Regions from separate parts of the Dactylosporangium salmoneum genome, predicted to be linked through region 2. Evidence: predicted binding sites of a transcription regulator. Region 2 holds the regulator's gene; the other holds the start of a gene.
The links. Region 2 encodes HrcA, which represses chaperone genes, less so after heat shock. Its sites were predicted from a motif close to GGTTNGCACNCTCNNNNNGAGNGTGCNAACC; they were not measured.
Positions count from the first base shown of each region.

Region 1: the regulator HrcA is predicted to act here: its motif matches at 1,504-1,534, upstream of groL (chaperonin GroEL).

Region 1 is NZ_BAAARV010000083.1:235,655-238,964, forward strand. It holds gene groL (chaperonin GroEL) at 1-1,327, opposite strand, end outside; gene ABD352_RS42505 (cold-shock protein) at 1,740-1,943, opposite strand; gene paaN (phenylacetic acid degradation protein PaaN) at 2,212-3,310, opposite strand, start outside.
Region 2 is NZ_BAAARV010000034.1:21,151-24,460, reverse strand. It holds gene dnaJ (molecular chaperone DnaJ) at 1-1,093, opposite strand, end outside; gene hrcA (heat-inducible transcriptional repressor HrcA) at 1,120-2,142, opposite strand; gene ABD352_RS23590 (DUF4870 domain-containing protein) at 2,327-2,908, shown strand; gene hemW (radical SAM family heme chaperone HemW) at 2,966-3,310, opposite strand, start outside.

The DNA.
Region 1 (3,310 bases), on a different contig from region 2:
CCTTGACGATGTTCGCGCCGGTTGCCTCGTCGCCGACCAGGTCCAGCTTGTCGAACGCGGTCTTGCCGGCCTGCACCAGGGCGACGCCACCACCGGGGACGATGCCCTCCTCGACGGCCGCCTTCGCGTTGCGAACGGCGTCCTCGATGCGGTGCTTGCGCTCCTTGAGCTCGACCTCGGTGGCCGCGCCGACCTTGATGACCGCAACGCCGCCGGCCAGCTTGGCCAGGCGCTCCTGCAGCTTCTCGCGGTCGTAGTCCGAGTCGCTCTTCTCGATCTCGGCGCGGATCTGCGAGACCCGGCCACCGATCGAGTCGGCGTCACCGGCGCCGTCGACGACCGTCGTCTCGTCCTTGGTCACGACCACCTTGCGGGCGCGGCCGAGGAGGGACAGGTCGGCGTTCTCCAGCTTGAGGCCGACGGTCTCGCTGATGACCTGACCGCCGGTCAGGATCGCGATGTCGGTCAGCATGGCCTTGCGGCGGTCGCCGAAGCCGGGGGCCTTGACGGCGACCGACTTGAAGGTGCCGCGGATCTTGTTCACCACGAGGGTCGCCAGGGCCTCGGCCTCGACGTCCTCGGAGATGATCGCGAGCGGCTTGCCCGACTGCATGACCTTCTCCAGCACCGGGAGGAGGTCCTTCACCGCGGAGATCTTCGACTCGACGATGAGGATGTAGGGGTCGTCGAGGACGGCCTCCATCCGGTCGGTGTCGGTCACGAAGTACGGCGAGATGTAGCCCTTGTCGAAGCGCATGCCCTCGGTGAGCTCGAGCTCGAGGCCGAAGGTGTTGCTCTCCTCGACGGTGATGACGCCTTCCTTGCCGACCTTGTCCATCGCCTCGGCGATGATCTCGCCGACCGTGGAGTCACCGGCGGAGATGGAGGCGGTGGAGGCGATCTGCTCCTTGGTCTCCACGTCCTTGGCCAGGTTGGCCAGCTCGTCGGCGACGGAGGAGACCGCCGCCTCGATGCCGCGCTTCAGGGCCATCGGGTTCGCGCCGGCGGCGACGTTGCGGAGGCCCTCGCGGACCAGCGCCTGCGCCAGCACGGTCGCCGTCGTCGTGCCGTCACCGGCGACGTCGTCGGTCTTCTTCGCGACTTCCTTGACCAGCTCAGCGCCGATCTTCTCGTACGGGTCCTCGAGCTCGATCTCCTTGGCGATGCTCACACCATCGTTGGTGATGGTGGGCGCGCCCCACTTCTTCTCGAGGACGACGTTGCGGCCCTTGGGGCCCAGCGTCACCTTGACGGCGTCGGCGAGGGTGTTCATGCCCCGCTCGAGACCGCGGCGCGCCTCTTCGTCGAACGCGATAATCTTGGCCATTCGGCGTTGTCCTCCTGGACACTCACGATTCGCCTCGACCCACGCGGGGTCGGCGGCTCACCGCCTGGTTTCGCACCCTGCGAGGACCCAGCGGGATCCCCGGCGGTCGGGCCGGATGAGCCCGCGACGACCAGCCTCCCGGCGGTTGCCCACCGGAGCGGCTGCACCGTCCCGACCATTGGCACTCGCCTGACGCGAGTGCCAAGTCCTTGTTTAGCACTCTGGCCAGTCGAGTGCAAGCAAACCGGGGGTGACGGGCAAGGTGGCGGAGGGCAAGATCAACTCTAGCGGCCGAGGACCCACCATCGGCGCAAAACGCCCCAAAGCCCGAAAAGAGACCCGGAAATACACGCAGGGCACCGTTCCTCATCAATGAGGACGGTGCCCCGGCGGGGTGAATGCGGACTTTTGATCAGGCGAGGTGGCGCACCTGCTCCGCCTGCGGGCCCTTCTGGCCCTGCGCGATCTCGAACTCCACGCGCTGTCCGTCTTCCAGCGACTTGTAGCCGTCCATCTGAATCGCGGAGAAGTGGACGAACACGTCCTGTCCCCCGTCGACCGCGATGAAGCCATAGCCCTTCTCGCTGTTGAACCACTTGACGGTGCCCTGTGCCACGGTGCACTTCCTCTACTTCGGTCCTGCTGCGTCACTCGGCTGGCTGTGGGGACCAGCCCCCGGGCCTTCGACCACAGCCGCCGGATCCGGGGGTGGCTCCGGCGAAGGAACGACGACCGAACCGCACGGTACAGGAGTTACCCCTGCCTCGACAGGCCCAAATCGGACAGCAAGGTCACGAATCAAGCAGTTTGAAAAGGTCGCCGAGCATGCCTTCTCTTGCATGATCAGACATCGCCCGGCGACTACGTGTTAGTAAGTAACAGAGTTAGACGTGACGGCGTGACTGAACTACCCGGAAGCGTCCCGCCACGTACGCCCCGTCGGTCAGCGCGGCATTGGCGGCCGGATTGGCGCCACTGGCATGGAAGTCCGAAAAGGCGGCCGACTGGTTCACGAAGACCCCGCCCGTAAGGTTGACTGACAAATGCACGCCGGCAAGCAGCGCGGCCTCTTCCATGGCGTCCAGGACGTCCTCCGACGTCGAATACACCGAAGCGGTCAATGCGCCCTTCTTGCCGACGGTGTCGGCGAAGATCCGCAAACTACCCACCGTGGAATCCGTTCCTACAACGAAGGAAATGGGCCCGAACCACTCCGTGCCGTAGGTCTGCGCGTCGTCGGCGCCGAGCTTGCGGATGAGCGGGGTGCGCACCGTCGCGCCGGCGTAGGTGGGGTGCGAAACGTCTGAGGATTCCAGCACCGGATCGCCGAGCGTGGCCGCGTTCGCCAGCCGCTCCAGCACGCTCTCGTTGACGATCGCGCCGGTGAGTTCGACGCCCTTGGCCGCGTCCGCGGTGAGCTTCGCGACCGCGCTCGCGATGCCCTGGGCCACCTCGTCGAGGCTCTTGTGCCCCTCGTCGGTGGCGATGCCGGTCGCCGGGACGAGGATGTTCTGCGGGGTGGTGCACATCTGCCCGGAGTACAGCACCAGCGAGAACCCGATGTTGCGGCACATGCCGGCGAAGTCGTCGGTCGAGTCGATCACGATCGTGTTGACGCCGGCCTTCTCGGTGTAGACGACGGCCTGGCGGGCGTTGGCCTCCAGCCAGTCGCCGAACTCGGTCGAGCCGGTGAAGTCGATGATGCGCACCTCGGGGCGCAGGGCGAGCGTCTTGGCCAGCCCCTCGCCGGGCGCCTCGGCGGCCAGCAGCACGAGGTTGGGGTCGAAGCCGGCGTCGGCCAACACCTCCCGGGCGATCTTGACGGTGATCGCAAGGGGCAGCACGGCCCGCGGGTGCGGCTTGACGATCACCGGGTTGCCGGTGACCAGGGACGCGAACAGGCCGGGGTAGGAGTTCCAGGTCGGGAACGTGTTGCAGCCGACGACCAGGGCGGCCCCCCGCGGTACGACATGGAAGCTCTTC
Region 2 (3,310 bases):
GGGAGAAGAAGCCGCCCTGCTTGGACAGCTCGGCGACCTCCTCGCCGCGGCTGCGGGCGAACTCGCGCAGGAGGCGCTCCTGCTCCGGCTCCAGGCGGGTCGGGGTGCGCACGTCGAGGTGGACGTAGAGGTCGCCCCGGCCGGCGCCGCGCAGGTGCGGCACGCCCTTGCCACGGATGCGCAGCGTCGAGGTCGGCTGGGTGCCGGCCTTCACGTCGACCGTCTCCTCGCCGTCGAGGGTCTTGATGGTCAGGCGGGTGCCGAGGGCGGCGGCGGTCATCGGCACGGTGACGCGGCAGTGCAGGTCGTCGTCCTTGCGCGAGTACACGTCGTGCGGGCGCTCATGGATCTCGACGTAGAGGTCGCCGGGCGGGCCGCCGCCGGGGCCGACCTCGCCCTGCTGGGCGAGGCGGATGCGCATGCCGTCCTCGACGCCGGAGGGGATCTTCACGGTCAGCTGGCGGCGGGTGCGGACCCGGCCGTCGCCGCCGCAGGTCGCGCACGGGTGCGGGATGACCGTGCCGAAGCCCTGGCAGGCGGAGCAGGGGCGGGCGGACACGACCTGGCCCAGGAAGGTGCGCTGCACCGACTGGACCTCACCGCGGCCCTGGCAGATCTCGCAGGTCTGCAGGTGGGTGCCCGGCGAGGTGCCGGCGCCCTGGCAGGTGTTGCACACGATGGCGGTGTCGACCTGGATCGGCGCCTCGACGCCGAAGGCCGTCTCGTGCAGGTCGAGGTCGAGGCGCAGGATCGCGTCGGCGCCCGGGCGCACGCGCGGGCGGGGCCCGCGGGCGGACTGGGTGCCGAAGAAGGCGTCCATGATGTCCTGGAAGCCGACGAACGCGCCGCCGGCGGGACCGGCCCCGCCACCGTTCGGGGCGAGCGGGTCGCCGCCCAGGTCGACCATCTCGCGCTTGCGCGGGTCGGACAGGACCTCGTACGCGGCGTTGATTTCCTTGAACTTCTCCTGCGCCGCCGGGTCGGGATTGACGTCCGGGTGGAATTCGCGGGCCAACCGACGGTAGGCCCGCTTGATCTCATCGGCCGTGGAGTCTCGCTTGACGCCGAGAATCCCGTAATAGTCCTTCGCCACTGAGTCCTATGCCCCTGAGATAGATGTCAACTCTGTGCCAGCAGGTCGCCGACGTAGCGTGCCACGGCGCGTACGGTCGCGATGTTCCCGGGGTAGTCCATCCGGGTCGGGCCGAGAACGCCCATGCCGCCGACAACCATGGTGCCCGGACCGTAGCCGGTGGCCACGATCGACGCGGTGCGCAGGTCCTCGATCTCGTTCTCGTCGCCGATGCGGACCCGCGTCATGCTGGGCTCCACCTCGCCGAAGAGCTTGAGCAGGATGACCTCCTCCTCGAGCGCCTCGAGGATCGGCCGCAGCGAGCCCTGGAAGTCCAGCAGGCCGCCGCGGGCCAGGTTGGCGGTGCCGGCGAGCGCGATGCGCTCCTCGGACCGCTCGACCAGCGTCTCCAGCAGCACCGTCGACAGCGCCGTCATCGGCGGTCGCAGGCTCCGCGCGGCCTCCTCGACCAACGCCGCGACCAGCGGTGGGGTGTCGACCAGCCGCTTGCCCACCAGCTTCTCGTTGATGAGCCGCCGCAGCTCCGTCACCTCGTCGGCGAGGATCGGGCCGGGCAGGTCGACCAGGCGCTGCTCGACGCGGCCCGTCTCGGCGATCATCACGACCATGAGCCGGGTGGTGGAGATCGGCACCAGCTCGAAGTGCCGCACGCTGGCCCGGGACAGGCTCGGGTACTGCACCACGGCGACCTGCCGGGTGAGCTGCGCGAGCAGCCGGACCGTGCGGTGCACGACGTCGTCGAGGTCGACCGCCCCGATCAGGAACCGCTCGATCGCCCGGCGCTCGGCCTGGCTGAGCGGCTTGACCCTGGAGAGCTTGTCGACGAAGAGCCGGTAGCCGGCGTCGGTGGGCACCCGGCCCGCACTGGTGTGCGGCTGCCTGATGTACCCCTCCTCCTCCAGCACGGCCATGTCGTTGCGGACCGTCGCCGGGGAAACCCGAAGGTTGTGCCGCTCGACCAGCGCCTTGCTGCCGACCGGTTCCTGGGTGGCGACGTAGTCCTCGACGATGGCGCGCAGCACTTCCAGCTTGCGCTCGTCAAGGGCCATGGCACCTCCTCGTCGACTGGCACTCCCAACTAGTGAGTGCCAGTCTACGTCAGTCGCGCGGGGGCACGCGATGATCGTTTCGCGCACGATAGACGGCATGGCCGCTGGACTGGGCAAAAGATGTCTAAAAGACGTCATGTCGTGTCGCTGGCGCCACTTGATCGATGCACCTACCGTGACCCCCATGACAGAACCACCTCGTCCCCCGGGGGAATACGGCATGCCGTCGGACCCCAACTCCGGGTACCCGCCCCAGCCGCCCGTCTCGGGTGGCGGGTACACGCCGCCGCCGACCTCCGGCGGGGGTTACCAGCAGCCCGGGTACCAGCAGCCCGGGTACCAGCAGCCGGGCTACCAGCAGCCCGGGTATCAGCAGCCCGGGTACCAGCAGCCGGGGCAGTACGGCGCGCCCGGCATGGGCGGCCCGGCCCCCGTCGGCTACAACAACAGCGACGAGAAGACGTGGGCGCTCATCGCCCACTTCGGCGGCATCCTGGTCGGCTTCATCGCCCCGCTCATCGCGCTGCTCGTGAAGGGCAACGAGTCGCCGACGGTCAAGGCGCACGCCAACGAGGCGCTCAACTTCCAGATCACCTACGGGATCGCGCTGATCATCACGTGGATCATCGGGGCCTGCACGATCATCCTGATCTTCGTGCCGCTCCTGCTGTGGATCTACGTCGTCGTCATGTGCATCCTCGGCGGCATGAAGGCCAACAACGGTGAGCTGTACCGCTACCCGGCCACCCTGCGCCTGATCAAGTAAGACCCGCAGTCATCTCGGGGCGGTCGCCAACCTCGGAGGCGACCGCCCCGCATATGTTCACGTCAGTGCCCGGGCCACGTGGTCGGCGAGCAGCCGGCCGCGCAGGGTGAGCACGGCCCGGCCCGCCGCGAACGCCCCCGCCTCCAGCTGCCCGTCGGCGAGGCAGTCCCGCGCGCCGGCCAGCCCGGCCGCGTCGAGCGCGTCCAGCGGCAGCCCGTCGGCCAGCCGGATGCGCAGCATGACGTCCTCCATGTGCCGTTCTTCCGGCGTCAGTACCTCCCGAGCCTGCCCCGGCGAGGCGGAGTCGGCCAGCCGCGCCGCATAGGCGTGCGGGTGCTTGACGTTCCACCAGCGCACGCCGCCGACGTGGCTGTGCGCGCCCGGCCCGAAGCCCCACCAGTC